DNA from 2 places in the Pseudomonas urethralis genome. Region 2 is predicted to be linked to the other one. Evidence: predicted binding sites of a transcription regulator. Region 2 holds the regulator's gene; the other holds the start of a gene.

Region 1 (8,631 bases), on a different contig from region 2:
GCAAGCGCTGGCCAATGCGTTGGCACAGGCTGCGCAGTACATGGTCACCCACGGCATGGCCGTACTGATCGTTGATGCGCTTGAAATGGTCTATGTCGAGCATGATCACGGCCAGGTCCTGCTTGTCACGCTGGGCACGATCCAGTTCCACCTTGAGTCGTTCCTGAAAATAGCGGCGGTTATGAATACCGGTCAGCGAATCGGTGACCGACAGCGCCCGTAACTCTTCTTCCACCCCTTTGAGGTCGGAAATATCGGTGAGATAGCCATGCCATAGCGTGCAACCGTTCTCGCCGACCTCGGGCGTTGCCTCACCGCGCACCCAACGCAATCCGGCCCGCGGCAGGCATACCCGGTACTCTTCGCGCCACGGCGACAGGTGTTCGGCGGAATAACGCACCGAACGGCGCACGCGCTCCAGGTCATCGGGATGAATGCGCTCGAACACCACCGAAGCATCCTCGCGCAGCAGTTGCAGGTCGACCTCGTAGATGTCGAACAGCCCCTGACTGGCGTAGGGGAAGCACGAGTGGCCATCGGCGTCCAGCCGGTACTGGTAGATCCCGCCCGGCACTTCCGCGCTGAGCTTCTCCAGCAACCGATCTCGCAGGGCCAGGGCTTCGTGCACCCGGCGCCGCTCGGTGACATCGATACAGATCGCCAGGTAGCCGACCCAGAGCCCCTGCTCGTCGAGCACGGCAGTCACCAGCATGTTGGCCAGCAAATGACTGCCATCCTTGCGCACCAGGGTCCACTCGCCAGGTTCGCCGCCGCTCTCCTGAATGGTCTCGGCGAACATTGCCTGGCCTCCGGCAATGTGCCGCCCATAGCGCAGGCTCAAAGCATGGGCACGCTGGCTGAGTTCTTCAGGCATCACCAGGTGCTCCAGGTGCAGGTGCCCGATCGCCTCGCTGGCCGAATAACCCAGCATGCGTTCGGCACCGGCGTTGAAGGTGCTGATCTCGCCTTTGAGGCCGGTCGCGATGATGGCCACCTGGGTCGCGGCATCCAGTACGCTGCGCAACTGGTTGTGGGTCTCGCGCAACGATTGCTCGCTGACCCGCAGCTCCGCCGTACGTTGCTCGACCAGGGTCAAGGCACGCTGGCGCTGGCTGAACAGGTTGTACAGCAAAACACTCAGCAGCAGGCTCAACAAGCCGCCCAGCAGCCCCACGGCCAAGGCGGCAGTGGACTGGTTGGCCCGCAGGAATGCCTGGCTCGGGCGCATGTCGAGCTGAAAATGATGGTCGGCAAGACGCAGCAGCTGCGTGCTGACCATGGCCAGTGCCGCCACCGGATTCTGTGAATCGAACAACACTTCGTGGCCGTCCCGCCCGCTCGGGTCGATGATGCGCACCACCAGATTGTCGTCTTCAGCGATGGGTAGGCCTTCGGTGACCAACTGGCGCACGTTCAGCAAGGCCATGACATATCCCGCTGGCGGGTCATCCGGCCATGCAGCACGGAATACCGGTGCGACCATCAACAGCCCACGGCTAAGGTCCGGGGCGACGCTGAGCATGTCCAGCGGCTCGGAAACCGCCATGCTGCCCGGCAGCGTGGCGCGCGCCAAGGCCTGCTCACGGGCCGGCTGGCTGCGCAGGTCGAGCCCGTAGGGCTGCCCCTGCATACGCTCGGCCTGGGTATACAGCACCGGGTAGTAATAGGCTCGGCGTGGCGAAGGGTGCCAGTGCCCAGCGCCATCCACCTCGCGGATCAGGTAATCCTGCCCCAGCCAGGCACTGGCCTGGCGCTCGAACTCGCGCCGCTGCCCGCCCTCGACCCGCGGCGCCCAGGAATACGCCTGGGTCCGCTGCAACAAGGGCCGGGCATAGCCATCGAACTCGCTCGGGGTGATTTCATTGGCGTAGGTGAAGAAGCGCCGCAAGCCATCCAGGCGTTGCTCCTGGTCGTCGAAACGCTCGGCTATACGGCTATGGCGCTCGCTGGCCAACAGTTCGAAGCGCTGGCGCAACTGCTGCTTGTAGAACGCCTGCGCGGCCAGCGCGAGGCCAGCCGACAGCAGCACGCCGGCCACCAACGCGACCAGCGCCACCGCCCAGGCAGCCATTGCCTCGCGGCACAGGCCCAGTACCTTCGCACGCACGCCCCACTTCGACATAGAGAGATCTCATCACGTCAGCGTCCTGCGAAACTTCTGGCCCTGTGCTGAGTTATAGCTATTGGCCACTAGGCGCGCAATGCGCCTCGTCCAATTAACGCAACTGCAGGCGCCAGGCGCGGTGGATCCGGTTGTTGCGAGCGAAGTCCGGGTCCAGGGTCTGGGCGCTGATTTCCTCCACGGCATAGCGCGTGCTGACATGCTCATCGAGCTGGAACTTGCGGAAGTTGTTGGAGAAATACAGCACGCCGCCGGGTGCCAGGCGGGCCATGGCCAGGTCGAGCAATTGCACATGGTCGCGCTGGACGTCGAACACCCCTTCCATGCGTTTGGAGTTGGAGAAGGTCGGCGGGTCGATGAAGATCAGGTCGTAGCTGTCGCGGTTGGCTTCCAGCCAGGCCATCACGTCGCCCTGCTCCAGGCGGTTACGCTCGGAGAAGCCGTTCAACGCCAGGTTGCGCCGTGCCCAGTCCAGGTAGGTTTTCGACAGGTCGACGCTGGTGGTGCTGCGGGCGCCGCCCTTGGCCGCGTGCACGGTCGCCGTGGCGGTATAGCAGAACAGGTTGAGGAAGCGTTTGCCAGCCGCCTCGCGCTGGATGCGCATGCGCATCGGACGGTGGTCGAGGAACAGCCCGGTATCCAGGTAGTCGGTAAGGTTGACCAGCAGCTTGACGCCGCCCTCGTTCACCTCCTGGAAGCGGCCTTCGGTGGCCTGACGCTCGTACTGGCGCGTGCCGCTCTGGCGCTCGCGGCGCTTGAGCACCACTCGCTGCGGGTCGATGTTCAGTGCCTGGGGGATCGCCGCCAGTGCGTCGAGCAGGCGTGCCTGGGCCCTGTCCGGGTCGATCGAGCGCGGGGCTGCGTATTCCTGCACGTGCACCCAATCCTGATAGAGGTCGACTGCCAGGGCATACTCGGGCATGTCGGCATCGTACAGGCGGTAGCAGTCGACCTGCTCGCGGCGGGCCCACTTGCCCAGCTGCTTGAGGTTCTTTTGCAGGCGGTTGGCGAACATCTGTGCGCCTTCCGAGAGGCGTGCCGGCTCGCTGGCAACCGCCGCTGGGCGGCGGGACTCGCCATTGTCGGCCTGGGCCTCGCGGCGCTCGCCGGTGACGAACTGATCAGGCTGAACCTTGAACAGCAGCAGCTTGCACGGCAAGGCGCCGTTCCAGAAGGCATATTGCTTGTGACTGCGGATGCCCATGCGCTTGCCCAGCTCCGGCGCGCCGGTGAACACCGCCGCTTCCCAGCCCATGCAGGCCTGGCGCAGGCGCTCGCCAAAGTTCTGGTAGAGGTACAACAGGCTGGCTTCGTCACCCAGGCGCTCGCCGTACGGGGGGTTGCTGATGACCAGGCCTTTCTGGTTCTGGTCCGGGCGTGGCTCGAAGGTGCTGACTTCGCCTTGGTAGATCTTCACCCAGTCGCCCAGGCCGGCACGCTCGACGTTGTTGCGCCCCGGCTGGATCAGCCGCGGGTCGGCTTCGTAACCGCGAATCCACAGTGGCGGCTTGGCCAGGCCGGCTTGCGCACGGGCCAGGCCCTCTTCGTGGACCTTGCGCCAGGTGGCCGGCACATGGCCGAGCCAGGCACTGAAGCCCCAGCGCTCACGCTTGAGGTTGGGGGCAATGTCGGCAGCGATCATCGCCGCCTCCACCAGGAAGGTACCGACACCGCACATCGGGTCGGCCAGGGCGCCGCCTTGGGCAGCAATGCGCGGCCAGCCGGCGCGGATCAGCACCGCAGCGGCCAGGTTTTCCTTCAGCGGCGCGGCGCCTTGCTGCAGGCGATAGCCACGCTGGTGCAGGCTGTGGCCGGACAGGTCGAGCGAGAGGATCGCCTCGCCACGGTCCAGGCGCAGGTGCACGCGGATATCCGGGTCGACCTTTTCCACCGATGGGCGCAGGCCCTCACGGTTGCGCAGTTTGTCGACGATCGCGTCCTTGACCTTGAGCGCACCGAAGTGAGTGTTGTCGATGCCCGAGCCATGGCCGCTGAATTCCACGGCCAGGGTGCCGTCGGCGGCCAGGTGGTCGGCCCAGTCGACGGCATGCACGCCATCATAGAGGTCGTCGGCATTCTTCATCGAGAAGCGCTTGAGCACCAGCAGCACGCGGTTGGCCAGGCGTGACCACAGGCACAGGCGGTAGGCGGTTTCCATGTCGGCGGCGCCGCGAATGGCCGAGGTGTGCTCACGCACATCATCCAGGCCGAGGCCTCGGGCCTCTTCGGCAAGCAGGCCTTCCAGGCCTTTGGGGCAGGTGAGATAGAGTTCGAAACGGTCCGACATGAGTATTCCAGCGCCTTGGGCTATGTAAGTGACGAGGCGACGCATCGCCTTGCCGATGTTTGCCCGAACGCCCTTCCAGCAAGCGTCCGAGTGGCCTTCCCCGCTGCGTCATCGCAACCGAGGGGCCGGGCCGCCTGATCGATCTGCCGCTCGCCAAGTGGCAAAAACAGCTTAGATCATCAGGCAGTACCAATAATTTCCGTCGACGTCGCGGGCCGTGTGACCCTTCGTCGCATTACCAAATATTTCTGTCATCCCGTCGCAACGCTGGCGAAATGACGCCAAGGTTCGGCAAACCCTGATCATAGCGGGCTCAACGCCAAACAAGGTTGAGTCGCATTTATTTACTTATCCCCTCACCCTCGGAAAGGTTACGTGCTTATGACAAATTGATCATTCCCACCGTGACCTGCATTCGTTAGAACTGGTCTCAGGCCGCTTCGCAATGAGGCGGCACTTTCAGCTCGCCACGCCGGCAGCGAGCGCAAAACCGGCAGAAAGACTCTGCCCGGCCTCGGAGAGGCCGACGGGACATTACAGTCAACAAGTGAGGGCAACACCCTATGAGAAGACTTAAGCGTGATCCGTTGGAAAGAGCATATTCACGTGGCTATCAATACGGGGTCACCGGCAAATCCCGCGAACTTTGCCCCTTTACACTTCCTTCAGTTCGCCAAGCCTGGATCAACGGCTGGCGCGAAGGTCGCGGTGATAACTGGGACGGAATGACTGGCACCGCTGGCATCCATAGACTCAACGAAAATCACGCCGTTGGCTGAACGAGGACACTGAATTCGAGTTACCCATGCGCGCCCTATCCGGGCGGCGGGCTTCGGCCCAGGGGCCCCTTGAAGGGGCCCTTTTTTATGCCCGCCTTCAGGCCTTGGGCATTGCCGCGATTGCATCCACCGCCTCACGGATCAGCGCAGGGCCCTTGTAGATGAAGCCCGAATAGATCTGCACCAGGCTCGCCCCGGCGGCGATCTTCTCTGCCGCATGGCGGCCTTCGGTAATGCCACCGGCGGCGATGATCGGCAGCTTGCCACCCAGCTCGCCCGCCAGCACCTTCACAATGTGCGTGCTCTTCTCCAGCACGGGCGCACCCGACAAGCCGCCAGCCTCACCGCCATGCTCCAGACCTTCGACACCCTCGCGGCCCAGGGTGGTGTTGGTGGCAATCACCGCATCCATTCCCGATTGCATCAGTGCCGCTGCCACCAGCGCGGTTTCCTCATCGCTCATGTCTGGCGCGATCTTGATCGCCAGCGGCACGCGCTTGCCATGCTCGGCGGCCAGCTGCTCACGGCGCTCGGCCAACGCATCGAGCAGTTGCTTGAGCGAGTCGCCGAACTGCAGGCTGCGCAGGCCGGGGGTATTCGGCGAGCTGACGTTGACGGTGATGTAGCTGGCTTCGGTATAGACCTTGTTCAGGCAGATCAGGTAATCGTCGACTGCACGCTCGACCGGGGTATCGAAGTTCTTGCCGATATTGATGCCCAACACGCCGTCGTAACGCGAAGCCCGCACACGCTCGAGCAGGTGATCGACGCCCAGGTTGTTGAAACCCATGCGATTGATGATCGCCGTCGCCTGCGGCAGGCGGAACAACCGCGGTTTGGGGTTGCCCGGCTGCGGACGCGGGGTCACGGTGCCGATCTCGACGAAGCCGAAGCCCAGCTGGGCAAAGCCGTCGATGGCCGCGCCGTTCTTGTCCAGGCCCGCCGCCAGCCCCACCGGGTTGGCGAAGTTCAAGCCCATCACGGTCACCGGCAGCGCCGCCGGCTGCTTGCACAGCACACCGTTGAGCCCAAGCCGGCCACCGGCGCCGATCAGGTCCAGGGACAGGTCATGGGAGGTTTCCGGAGAAAGCTTGAACAGCAGCTGGCGGGCCAGGGTATACATGGGCGGGCAAGGCTCGGGGTAAGTGAGGCAGCGATTATAGCCAGCGCGCGCCCGGCATGACAGGGGCTTGGCACATGGGTTGCTACTTCGTTTGCCTACAGCCTATTCAGTACAGGCGAGGACCTTTGTGAATACCGCACCTCTAGCCTGGGTAAACGGCAGCGACGCGCCGGAAAAAACCCGCCTCAACATCGGCTACATGGCCCTGACCGATTGCGCCTCGGTGGTGGTCGCTGCCACCCAGGGCTTTGCCCAGCAGCACGGCCTGACCCTCAACCTGGTACGTCAGGGGTCCTGGGCCGGCCTGCGCGACAAGCTGGCCAACGGCGAGCTGGATGCCGCCCATTGCCTGTACGGCCTGGTCTATGCCGTGCACCTGGGCATCGGCGGTGTACCGGCCAGCGCCATGGCGGTGCTCATGGGGCTGAACCAGAACGCCCAGGCCATCAACCTGTCACCCGCCTTGCAGCAGCAGGGCGTGACCAGCCCTGAGGCACTGGCGCAGCGGGTGCACCAGCAGGGCGCACGGCTGACCTTCGCCCAGACCTTCCCCACCGGCACCCATGCCATGTGGCTGTATTACTGGCTGGCCAGCCAGGGCATCCACCCGCTGCACGACGTCACCAGCGTGGTGGTGCCGCCGGCCCAGATGACGGCGCACATGCAGGCCGGGCGCATCGACGGCTTTTGCGTCGGCGAGCCCTGGGCTGCCGCCGCCGTCAGCCAGGGCCAGGGCTTCACCCTGGCCACCAGCCAGTCGATCTGGCCCGACCACCCGGAGAAGGTACTGGCCTGCACCCGCGCTTTCGTCGAGCACTGCCCCAACAGCGCCCGCGCACTGGTCAAGGCAGTACTCGCTGCCAGCCGGTTCATCGAACAGAGCCCGGAGAACGTGCGCAGCACCGCGCAACTGCTCAGCGGCAGCGCCTACCTCGACACACCGCTCGAAAACATCGAGCCGCGCCTGCTGGGCAACTATCAGGACGGCCTGGGCAACACCTGGCACGACCGGCACGCCCTGCGCCTGTTCGATCAAGGCCGCGCCAACCTGCCTTATCTGTCCGACGGCATGTGGTTCATGACCCAGTTCCGTCGCTGGGGCCTGTTGCGCGATGACCCCGACTACCTCGGCGTGGCTCGCCAGGTGCAGCAATTGCAGCTGTACCGCGAAGCCGCTGACGCACTCGGCGTGAGCAGCCCCGGCTCAGCCATGCGCAGCAGCCTGCTCATCGACGGCACGCGCTGGGACGGTACCGACCCCTATGCCTACGCCCGCAGCTTCCGCCTGCACGCCCTGGGCCAGGCGCCCGATGCCCGAGTCGGTCTGTGAGGGCCATGACCATGCTGCGCATCCTGCTGATCGACGACACCCAGAAGCAGCTTGGCCGCCTCAAGGCCGCATTGCGCGAAGCCGGATTCGAGGTGATCGAGGCGCCAGACCTGACCATCGACCTGCCCGCCTGCGTCGAAACGGTGCGCCCGGACGTCATACTGATCGATACCGATTCACCTGACCGTGACGTGATGGAACAGGTGGTGCTGGTCAGCCGCGACCAGCCACGGCCCATCGTGCTGTTCACCGACGAGCACGACCCGACGGTGATGCGCCAGGCGATCCAGGCCGGGGTCAGCGCCTACATCGTCGAAGGCATCCAGGCGGCGCGGCTGCAGCCCATTCTCGATGTCGCCATGGCGCGCTTCGAGAGCGACCAGGCACTCAAGGCACAGTTGCTGGCCCGTGACCAGCAACTGGCAGAGCGCAAGCGCATCGAGCAGGCCAAGGGGCTGCTGATGAAGATGAAGGACTGCAACGAAGAACAGGCCTACACCTTGATGCGCCGGCAGGCCATGAGCCGGCAGCAGAAGCTGGTCCAGGTGGCCGAGCAGATCATTGCCATGCATGAGATGCTCGGCTAGCGCTGCTGACGGCCTTGTAGATAGTGTCAGGGCTACAGGTGCATGCCTCTGGATGGTGTAAGGGCTGATAGGTGCTTGTCTCTAACTGTTCAGCGCTTGTGAGATCGAGCGCCGCCCGCGCGGCGCATCGCGGGCAAGCCCGCTCCCACATCTGTTTCGGGCCAGTTACTCCTGTGCCGCCAACAGGATCCGCCTTGGTGTATGACTGGAGACAGGTGGGGCGGCATAAGCTCCCACCGAGATGCATCGCCATGCTAACAAGGCGGTCCCTGTTGGCTTCATAGGAGAGATTGGCCCGAAACAGATGTGGGAGCGGGCTTGCCCGCGATGCGCCGCGCGGGCGGCGCTCGATCTCATAGGTGCTAAAGAGCTAAAGGCAGGCACCTCTGAGCCCAGACACTAT
Region 2 (8,631 bases):
CGCGGACCTCCTTGCGATCGAGCATGCTGGCGATCTGGCGCAGCAGTTCAAGGTGGGCATCGGTGGCCGCCTCTGGCACCAGCAGGACGAACAGCAGATCCACCGGAGCGCCATCGATGGCGTCATAGTCGATCGGCGCATCCAGGTGCAGCAGGGCACTTACCGGGGAAGCGCAGCCTTCAAGCCGGCAGTGGGGGATGGCAATGCCATTGCCAAAGCCGGTCGAACCCAGTTTTTCGCGAGCGATGAGCTTTTCGAAGACGTCTTGCATCGCAAGCTCAGGTACTTGCTCGGCAATCAGGTTGGCGACCTTTTCCAGGGCGCGCTTCTTGCTGCCGCCCGGCACGTTCACCAGGGAACGGCCGGGGGTCAGGATGGTTTCAAGTCGGATCATGGATGAGAGGGATCAGCGGGCAGCTGCACCTTGCAGCAGGCTTTGCTGTTTTTCCTTGTGTTTTTTCAGTTGGCGGTCGAGCTTGTCGGCCAAGGCGTCGATCGCTGCATACATGTCTTCGTGTTCCGCGTTGGCAACCACTTCACCGCCGGGAATCTGCAGGGTCGCCTCGACCTTCTGCTGCAGCTTCTCGACCTTCATGATGACCTGCACGTTGGTGATCTTGTCGAAGTGACTTTCCACCCGAGCGAGCTTTTCAAGCACGTAATCGCGCAGTGGCTGGGTGACTTCTACATGCTGTCCACTGATATTGACTTGCATACAGCTTCTCCTTTGTTGCCCGTGCATAAAGAGGCAGGTATTGCACCTGCCCCACAAACGCTGTGGCACATCCGGGGGCTACATCAGTCGCTTGCGCTCGCTCGACGGTGCGATGCCGAGGGACTCGCGGTACTTGGCGACGGTGCGACGGGCTACCTGGATGCCTTGTGCCTCCAGTAAACCAGCGATCTTGCTGTCACTCAATGGCTTTTTCTGATTTTCCGCAGCAACCAGTTTCTTGATGATCGCGCGGATCGCCGTAGACGAGCATTCTCCGCCTTCGGCGGTGCTGACGTGGCTGGAGAAAAAGTATTTCAGTTCGTAGATGCCACGCGGGGTGTGCATGTATTTCTGTGTGGTCACCCGCGAAATGGTCGACTCATGCATACCCACCGCTTCGGCGATGTCATGCAGGACCAGCGGCTTCATTGCTTCGTCGCCGTGGTCGAGGAAGCCGCGCTGGTGTTCGACGATCTGCGTGGCGACCTTCATCAGCGTTTCGTTGCGGCTCTGCAGGCTCTTGATGAACCAGCGCGCCTCTTGCAACTGGTTGCGCATGAAGGTGTTGTCGGCGCTGGTATCGGCGCGGCGGACGAAGCCGGCGTACTGCGGGTTGACCCTCAGGCGCGGGATCGCTTCCTGGTTCAGCTCGACCAGCCAGCGGTCGCTGTCCTTGCGCACGATCACGTCGGGAACCACGTATTCCGGTTCGCTCGACTCGATCTGTGAACCGGGCCGCGGGTTGAGGCTCTGCACCAGCTCGATCACTTGGCGCAGTTCGTCTTCCTTGAGCTTCATGCGGCGCATCAGCTGGCTGTAGTCGCGGCCGCCGAGCAGGTCGATGAAGTCGGTGACCAGGCGCTGGGCCTCGCTCATCCAGGGCGTGCTGGCGGGCAGCTGGCGCAATTGCAGCAGCAGGCACTCGCCCAGGCTGCGGGCGCCGACGCCGGCTGGCTCGAACTGCTGGATGCGGTGCAGCACCGCCTCGACCTCGTCAAGCTCGATATCCAGCTCCGGGTCGAAGCCTGCGCAGATTTCTTCGAGGGTATCTTCGAGGTAGCCCTGGCCGTTGATGCTGTCGATCAGGGTGACGGCGATCAGGCGGTCGGTATCGGACATCGGTGCCAGGTTCAACTGCCACAACAGGTGGCTCTGCAGGCTTTCGCCGGCCGATGTGCGGGTGGTGAAGTCCCACTCGTCGTCATCGTTGCTGGGCAGGCTGCTGGCGCTGGTCTGGTAGATGTCTTCCCAGGCGGTATCGACCGGAAGCTCGTTGGGGATTCGCTCGTTCCACTCACCGTCTTCCAGGGTTTCGGCACTGGTGGTGCTTTCCTGGAAGCTGTTGTCCGGGACTTCGGCGGCCGGCTTGTTCTCGACGTTGTCCGCCATCGGATCGCTGTTGTCGAAGTCGTCGCCGTCTTCCTGACGTTCGAGCATCGGGTTGGACTCCAGCGCTTCCTGGATTTCCTGCTGGAGGTCCAGGGTGGAAAGCTGAAGGAGGCGGATGGCCTGTTGCAACTGCGGGGTCATCGTCAGTTGCTGGCCCATTTTTAGGACGAGCGATGGTTTCATGGCAGGGGCTTAATACCTTGTTCGCCGGCGCGCATGCGCCATCCACTACACGAGGGCGCCAAAGCGCCAAATTCAAGCAAGATTTATGCCTCAAATTGTAGCGTTTGCCTAGAGCACTGTAACAACTTAAGCCCCTGCAGGGCATTAATGCCAGTGCTCCAGGCAGGTCCCGAGGGTCAGAGCCGGAACTCGTGGCCCAGGTAGACTTCCTTGACCAGGTCGTTGGCCAGGATGGTCTCGGCGTCCCCTTCAGCGATCAGTCGGCCATCGTTGACGATGTAGGCGGTCTCGCAGATGTCCAGGGTTTCACGGACGTTGTGGTCGGTAATCAGCACACCGATCCCCTTGGCCTTGAGGTGGTGGATGATCTGCTTGATGTCGCCCACGGAAATCGGGTCGACGCCGGCAAACGGTTCGTCCAGCAGGATGAACTTCGGTGCGGTCGCCAGGGCGCGGGCAATTTCGACGCGGCGGCGTTCACCACCGGAAAGGCTCATGCCGAGGTTGTCGCGGATATGGCTGATGTGGAATTCCTGCAGCAGGCTTTCCAGCTCTTTGCGCCGGCCTTCGCGGTCGATGTCCTTGCGGGTCTCGAGAATGGCCATGATGTTGTCGGCTACCGATAGCTTGCGGAAGATCGAGGCTTCCTGCGGCAGGTAGCCGATACCGGCGCGGGCGCGGCCGTGCATGGGCTGGTGGCTGACATCGAGGTTGTCGATCAGTACGCGCCCCTGGTCGGCCTGGACCAGCCCAACGATCATGTAGAAGCAAGTGGTCTTGCCGGCGCCGTTGGGGCCGAGCAGGCCGACGATCTGCCCGCTGTCGATCGACAGGCTGACATCACGCACGACTTGCCGCCCCTTGTAGCTCTTGGCCAGGTGCTGGGCTTTGAGGGTTGCCATTTACTCGGCCTTCTTCTTCGGCTGGATCACCATGTCGATGCGCTGACGTGGTTGAGTCACGTTGCCGCCACGACCAGCGGTCGCAACCTGGGTCTTGGTGTTGTAGACGATCTTCTCGCCTTCGGTGGTGTTGCCTTCGTTCTCGACCTTGGCGCGGTCGGTGAGGATCACCGTGTCTTTCTGCGCCTGGTACTGGATGGTCACCGCCCAGCCTTTCATCTTGTCGGGCTTGGCCGTGCTCTGCTGTTGCTCGAAGTAGGCCAGGTTGCCCACCGAGGTCACCACGTCGATGTCGCCATTGGCGGCACGGGTCATGGTCACGGTGTTGCCTTTGATCATCATCGAGCCCTGGGTGATGATCACATCGCCGGTATAGGTGGCCACGCCCTGCTTGTCGTCCAGGTGCGCGTTGTCGGCCTGGATGCGGATAGGCTGGTCACGGTCGGTCGGCAGGGCGAAGGCGCTCGCGCTTCCCAGTGCTGCGCTCAGGCTGAGCAAAAGGGGGAGGGTTTTAACGAGCCTCATACTGTCCTCTTACGTTAGAGAGCAAGTCCATCTTGCCTTCTTTCAAATACGCTTTCATTCCTTTACCCGTAGTCGTGCCACCGGCGCCGTCGATTCTAACGGCTTGCTCGGTCTGCGCATATTGCTTCTGCGGGAATACGGTCATGCGCGAGCTGGTAACGATCAATTCACGCTGCTTTTCGTCGATGCGTTGCACGCGGACCTTCTCGATCAGCTCGACCTCGGTGCCATCCGGGTTGACCTCTGCGCGTTCGCTCTGCACATGCCAAGGGTATTCGGTGCCTCGGTACAGGTGCAGGTCGGGCGTGGTCAGCAGGGTGACTTCACTGGCCCTGAGGTGCTCGACCTTGTCGGCAGTCATTTCGTATTGCAGCTTGCCATCAGGCATGAACTGCACGCTATGCGCGTTGATCGCGTAATAGTCGATGGCGCTTTCGTCAACCTGGGCGACTGGCTTGTCGAGGAAGCTTTCAGGGCTGACATTCCAGTAGCCGATTGCCGCAAGCAGGGCGGCAATCACCGCGAGCAGCGCAATATTGCGGGCTTTCTTGCTGAACATGGGCAGCCTTAAAGGTAGTTGGCGTTGGCAGCGTCCAGGGTGCCCTGGGCGTGCATGATCAGTTCACAGAACTCGCGTGCAGCACCTTCGCCACCGCGTGCCCGGGTGACGCCGTGGGCGTGCTGGCGAACGAACGGTGCGGCGTTGGCTACGGCAATCCCTAGGCCTACCCGGCGGATTACCGGCAGGTCGGGCAGGTCGTCGCCCAGATAGGCGACCTGTTCATAGCTTAGGCCCAGTTCGGCGAGCAGGCCGTCGAGCACGACCAATTTGTCTTCACGGCCCTGGTAAAGATGAGGGATACCGAGGTTTTTCGCCCGGCGCTCGACGACCGGGGTCTTGCGTCCGCTGATGATCGCCGTGGTTACGCCCGAGGCCATGAGCATCTTGATGCCTTGGCCATCCAGGGTATTGAAGGTCTTGAATTCGCTGCCATCTTCAAGAAAGTACAGGCGGCCATCGGTCAGTACGCCGTCGACGTCGAAAACGGCCAGTTTGATCGCCTTGCCGCGTTGCATGAGATCTTCAGTCATCGGTTCGTTCTCCTTTACATCACGCCGGCGCGCAGCAGGTCGTGCATGTTCAGGGCGCCGGTCGGGCGCTCGTCCTTGTCCACGACTACCAGGGCGCTGATCTTGTGGTCCTCCATGATCTTCAGGGCCTCTGCCGCCAGCATCTCGGCGCGAGCCGTCTTGCCGTGCACGGTCATTACCTGATCGATCAGTGTGGTGTGCACATCAATGTTGCGGTCCAGGCTGCGGCGCAGGTCGCCATCGGTGAAGATCCCGGCCAGCTTGCCATCGCTGCCCACGATAACAGTCATGCCCAAACCTTTGCGGGACATTTCAAGGAGCGCGTCCTTGAGCAGTGTGCCGCACTGTACCTGGGGCAATTCGTCACCGGCATGCATGACATTCTCGACCTTGAGCAGCAGGCGGCGACCCAGGGCGCCGCCAGGGTGCGAAAAGGCGAAGTCCTCGGCGGTGAAACCACGCGCTTCGAGCAGGGCGATCGCCAGCGCATCACCCAGTACCAGTGCGGCAGTGGTAGAGGAGGTCGGGGCGAGATTCAGCGGGCAGGCTTCCTGAGTGACGCTGGCGTCGAGATTGACCTCGGCGGCCTGGGCCAGGGGCGAGTCCGGGTTGCCGGTCATGCTGATCAGCTGGATCCCAAGGCGCTTGATCAGCGGCAGCAGGGTCACGATCTCGGCAGTGCTGCCAGAGTTGGACAGGGCCAGGATGACGTCGTCGCGGGTGATCATGCCCATGTCGCCATGGCTGGCTTCGGCCGGATGCACGAAGAATGCTGGCGTGCCGGTGCTGGCCAGGGTGGCGGCGATCTTGTTGCCGATATGCCCCGATTTGCCCATGCCGACCACCACGACCCGGCCCTTGCTCGCCAGGATCAGCTCGCAGGCCTTGACGAAATTGGCGTCGATGCGGGCCACCAGGCCTTGAACGGCCTCGAGTTCCAGGCGCAGGGTGCGCTGGGCGGAGTGGATCAGCTCGCTGGATTGGCTCATGTCGAAAAGCAATGCCTGATTAAAAGGCGGCGATTATAGCCGCAATACAAAAAAGCCTCATCCTTTCGATTGCTTTCTCAAATGTCGTCAATGCCTGTCGATGGCCTGAACGACCTGTTCCATGCCCTTGGGGGCGTGAGGTCAGCAGTGCTATAGTTCGCCGCTATTCGGCCTGCCAGGGGCGCGTGTGCCTTCACGATGAGGGCCAGCGTCCATAAGTGCGAGGCTGCATCAGCAAGGAGTCTAGATGAGTGTGGATAGCGCCTACGCGGTCGAGTTGAAGGGAGTCACCTTCAAGCGCGGTTCGCGCAGCATTTTCAGCAATGTCGACATCCGTATCCCGCGTGGCAAGGTCACCGGGATCATGGGGCCGTCGGGTTGCGGCAAGACCACGCTGCTGCGCCTGATGGGCGCGCAGCTACGGCCGTCGAGCGGAGAAGTGTGGGTGGCCGGGCAGAACCTGCCGAGCCTCTCGCGCAGCGACCTGTTCGACGCCCGCAAGCAGATGGGCGTACTGTTCCAGAGCGGTGCGTTGTTCACCGATCTCGATGTGTTCGAGAACGTGGCCTTTCCTTTGCGCGTGCATACCCAGCTTTCGGACGAAATGATCCGTGACATCGTGTTGATGAAGCTGCAGGCGGTTGGCCTGCGCGGTGCCATCGACCTGATGCCGGACGAATTGTCCGGCGGCATGAAGCGTCGGGTGGCGCTGGCCCGGGCGATTGCCCTGGACCCGCAGATCCTCATGTACGACGAACCATTCGTCGGCCAGGACCCGATCGCCATGGGTGTGCTCGTGCGGTTGATCCGTCTGCTCAATGATGCCCTGGGCATCACCAGCATCGTGGTCTCCCATGACCTCGCCGAAACCGCGAGTATCGCCGATTACATCTATGTGGTCGGTGATGGCCAGGTGCTGGGCCAGGGGACGCCTGACGAGCTGATGGGCTCGGACAACCCGCGCATTCGCCAGTTCATGAAAGGCGACCCGGACGGCCCGGTGCCATTCCACTTTCCCGCGCCTGACTACCGCGCCGATTTGCTGGGGGCGCGGTGATGCGCAGAAAATCCTTACTCGAACGTATTCGCCTGCTCGGGCGCTCGGCGATCGACGTGCTGGCCGTGCTCGGGCGCTCGTGCCTGTTCCTGTTCCATGCACTGATCGGCCGTGGCGGCATTGGTGGCGGTTTCCAGTTGCTGACCAAGCAGCTCTACTCGGTGGGTGTGCTGTCGCTGGCGATCATTGTCGTTTCCGGCGTGTTCATCGGCATGGTGCTTGCCCTGCAGGGCTACAGCATCCTGACCAAGTACGGTTCCGAGCAGGCGGTCGGGCAAATGGTCGCCCTGACCCTTCTGCGTGAGCTCGGCCCGGTGGTCACTGCGCTGCTGTTCGCTGGCCGCGCCGGTTCCGCGCTGACCGCCGAAATCGGCAACATGAAGTCCACCGAGCAGTTGTCGAGCCTGGAAATGATCGGCGTCGACCCGCTCAAGTACATCGTTGCGCCACGCCTGTGGGCCGGTTTCATCTCGCTGCCGCTGCTGGCGCTGATCTTCAGCGTGGTCGGCATCTGGGGCGGTTCGTGGGTCGCGGTCGACTGGCTGGGCGTCTACGAAGGCTCGTTCTGGGGCAACATGCAGAACAGTGTTTCCTTTACCGACGACGTGCTCAACGGGCTGATCAAGAGCCTGGTGTTTGCCTTCGTCACGACCTGGATTGCCGTATTCCAGGGGTACGACTGCGAACCCACCTCAGAGGGGATCAGCCGCGCCACCACCAAGACCGTGGTCTATGCCTCATTGGCAGTACTGGGTCTGGACTTTATTTTGACCGCCTTGATGTTTGGAGATTTCTGATGCAAAACCGCACCCTGGAAATCGGTGTCGGCCTGTTCCTCCTGGCCGGGATCCTGGCGCTGCTGCTGCTGGCCCTGCGTGTCAGCGGGCTGTCGGCCAGCCCGAGCAGCGATACCTATAAAGTTTATGCGTACTTCGACAATATCGCGGGTTTGACGGTCAGAGCTAAAGTGACCATGGCCGGTGTCACCATCGGCAAGGTCACCGCCATCGATCTGGACCGTGATTCCTACACCGGTCGTGTGACGCTGCAGCTGGACAAGGCGGTCAACAACTTGCCGACCGACTCCACTGCTTCGATCCTGACCGCCGGCTTGCTTGGCGAGAAGTACATCGGTATCAGCGTGGGCGGTGAAGAAGACGTGCTCAAGGATGGCTCGACCATCCATGACACACAGTCGGCGCTGGTGCTGGAAGATCTGATTGGCAAGTTCCTGCTCAACTCCGTTGGCAAGGAACCAAAAGAAGCGCAACCGGCTAATTAAGGAGTTTCCATGATTTCGATCCTGCGACGTGGCCTGCTGGTGCTGCTGGCGGCCTTTCCCCTGATGGCCCTGGCCGCGCAGTCGCCGCACGACGTGGTTCAGAGCACCACCACTGAGCTGCTCAGCGACCTCAAAGCCAACAAAGAGCAGTACAAGACCAACCCGAATGCCTTCTACGATGCGCTCAACCGCATTCTTGGTCCGGTAGTGGATGCCGAAGGCATCTCGAAAAGCATCATGACCGTCAAGTACTCGCGCAAGGCCACTCCTGCGCAGATTCAGCGCTTCCAGGAGAACTTCAAGCGCAGCCTGTTCCAGTTCTATGGCAATGCGCTGCTGGAATACAACAACCAGGGCATCAGCGTCGACCCGGCCAAGGCTGACGACGGCAAGCGCGCCAGCGTGGGCATGAAGGTGACCGGCAACAACGGTGCCGTCTATCCGGTGCAGTACACCCTGGAGAACCTGGGCGGCGAGTGGAAGGTACGCAACGTCAT

What was found. Region 2 encodes sigma-54, which starts transcription at its own class of promoters, with help from an activator protein. Its sites were predicted from a motif close to ANTGGCATNNANNTTGCTNT; they were not measured.
Region 1: a site for sigma-54 is predicted at 6,378-6,397, ahead of L6D64_RS22500 (CmpA/NrtA family ABC transporter substrate-binding protein). Genes of this name have one in related genera too.

The regions. Positions count from the first base shown of each region.
Region 1 is NZ_BQIJ01000017.1:18,172-26,802, reverse strand. Features, by position in the region: gene L6D64_RS22520 (sensor domain-containing diguanylate cyclase) at 1-2,122, opposite strand, end outside; gene rlmKL (bifunctional 23S rRNA (guanine(2069)-N(7))-methyltransferase RlmK/23S rRNA (guanine(2445)-N(2))-methyltransferase RlmL) at 2,217-4,409, opposite strand; gene rmf (ribosome modulation factor) at 4,973-5,188, shown strand; gene L6D64_RS22505 (quinone-dependent dihydroorotate dehydrogenase) at 5,286-6,311, opposite strand; gene L6D64_RS22500 (CmpA/NrtA family ABC transporter substrate-binding protein) at 6,439-7,641, shown strand; gene L6D64_RS22495 (ANTAR domain-containing response regulator) at 7,653-8,228, shown strand.
Region 2 is NZ_BQIJ01000010.1:112,262-120,892, forward strand. Features, by position in the region: gene ptsN (PTS IIA-like nitrogen regulatory protein PtsN) at 1-394, opposite strand, end outside; gene hpf (ribosome hibernation-promoting factor, HPF/YfiA family) at 407-715, opposite strand; gene L6D64_RS17445 (RNA polymerase factor sigma-54) at 794-2,287, opposite strand; gene lptB (LPS export ABC transporter ATP-binding protein) at 2,464-3,189, opposite strand; gene lptA (lipopolysaccharide transport periplasmic protein LptA) at 3,190-3,714, opposite strand; gene lptC (LPS export ABC transporter periplasmic protein LptC) at 3,701-4,273, opposite strand; gene L6D64_RS17465 (KdsC family phosphatase) at 4,282-4,806, opposite strand; gene L6D64_RS17470 (KpsF/GutQ family sugar-phosphate isomerase) at 4,821-5,795, opposite strand; gene L6D64_RS17475 (ATP-binding cassette domain-containing protein) at 6,043-6,852, shown strand; gene mlaE (lipid asymmetry maintenance ABC transporter permease subunit MlaE) at 6,852-7,649, shown strand; gene mlaD (outer membrane lipid asymmetry maintenance protein MlaD) at 7,649-8,134, shown strand; gene L6D64_RS17490 (MlaC/ttg2D family ABC transporter substrate-binding protein) at 8,144-8,631, shown strand, end outside.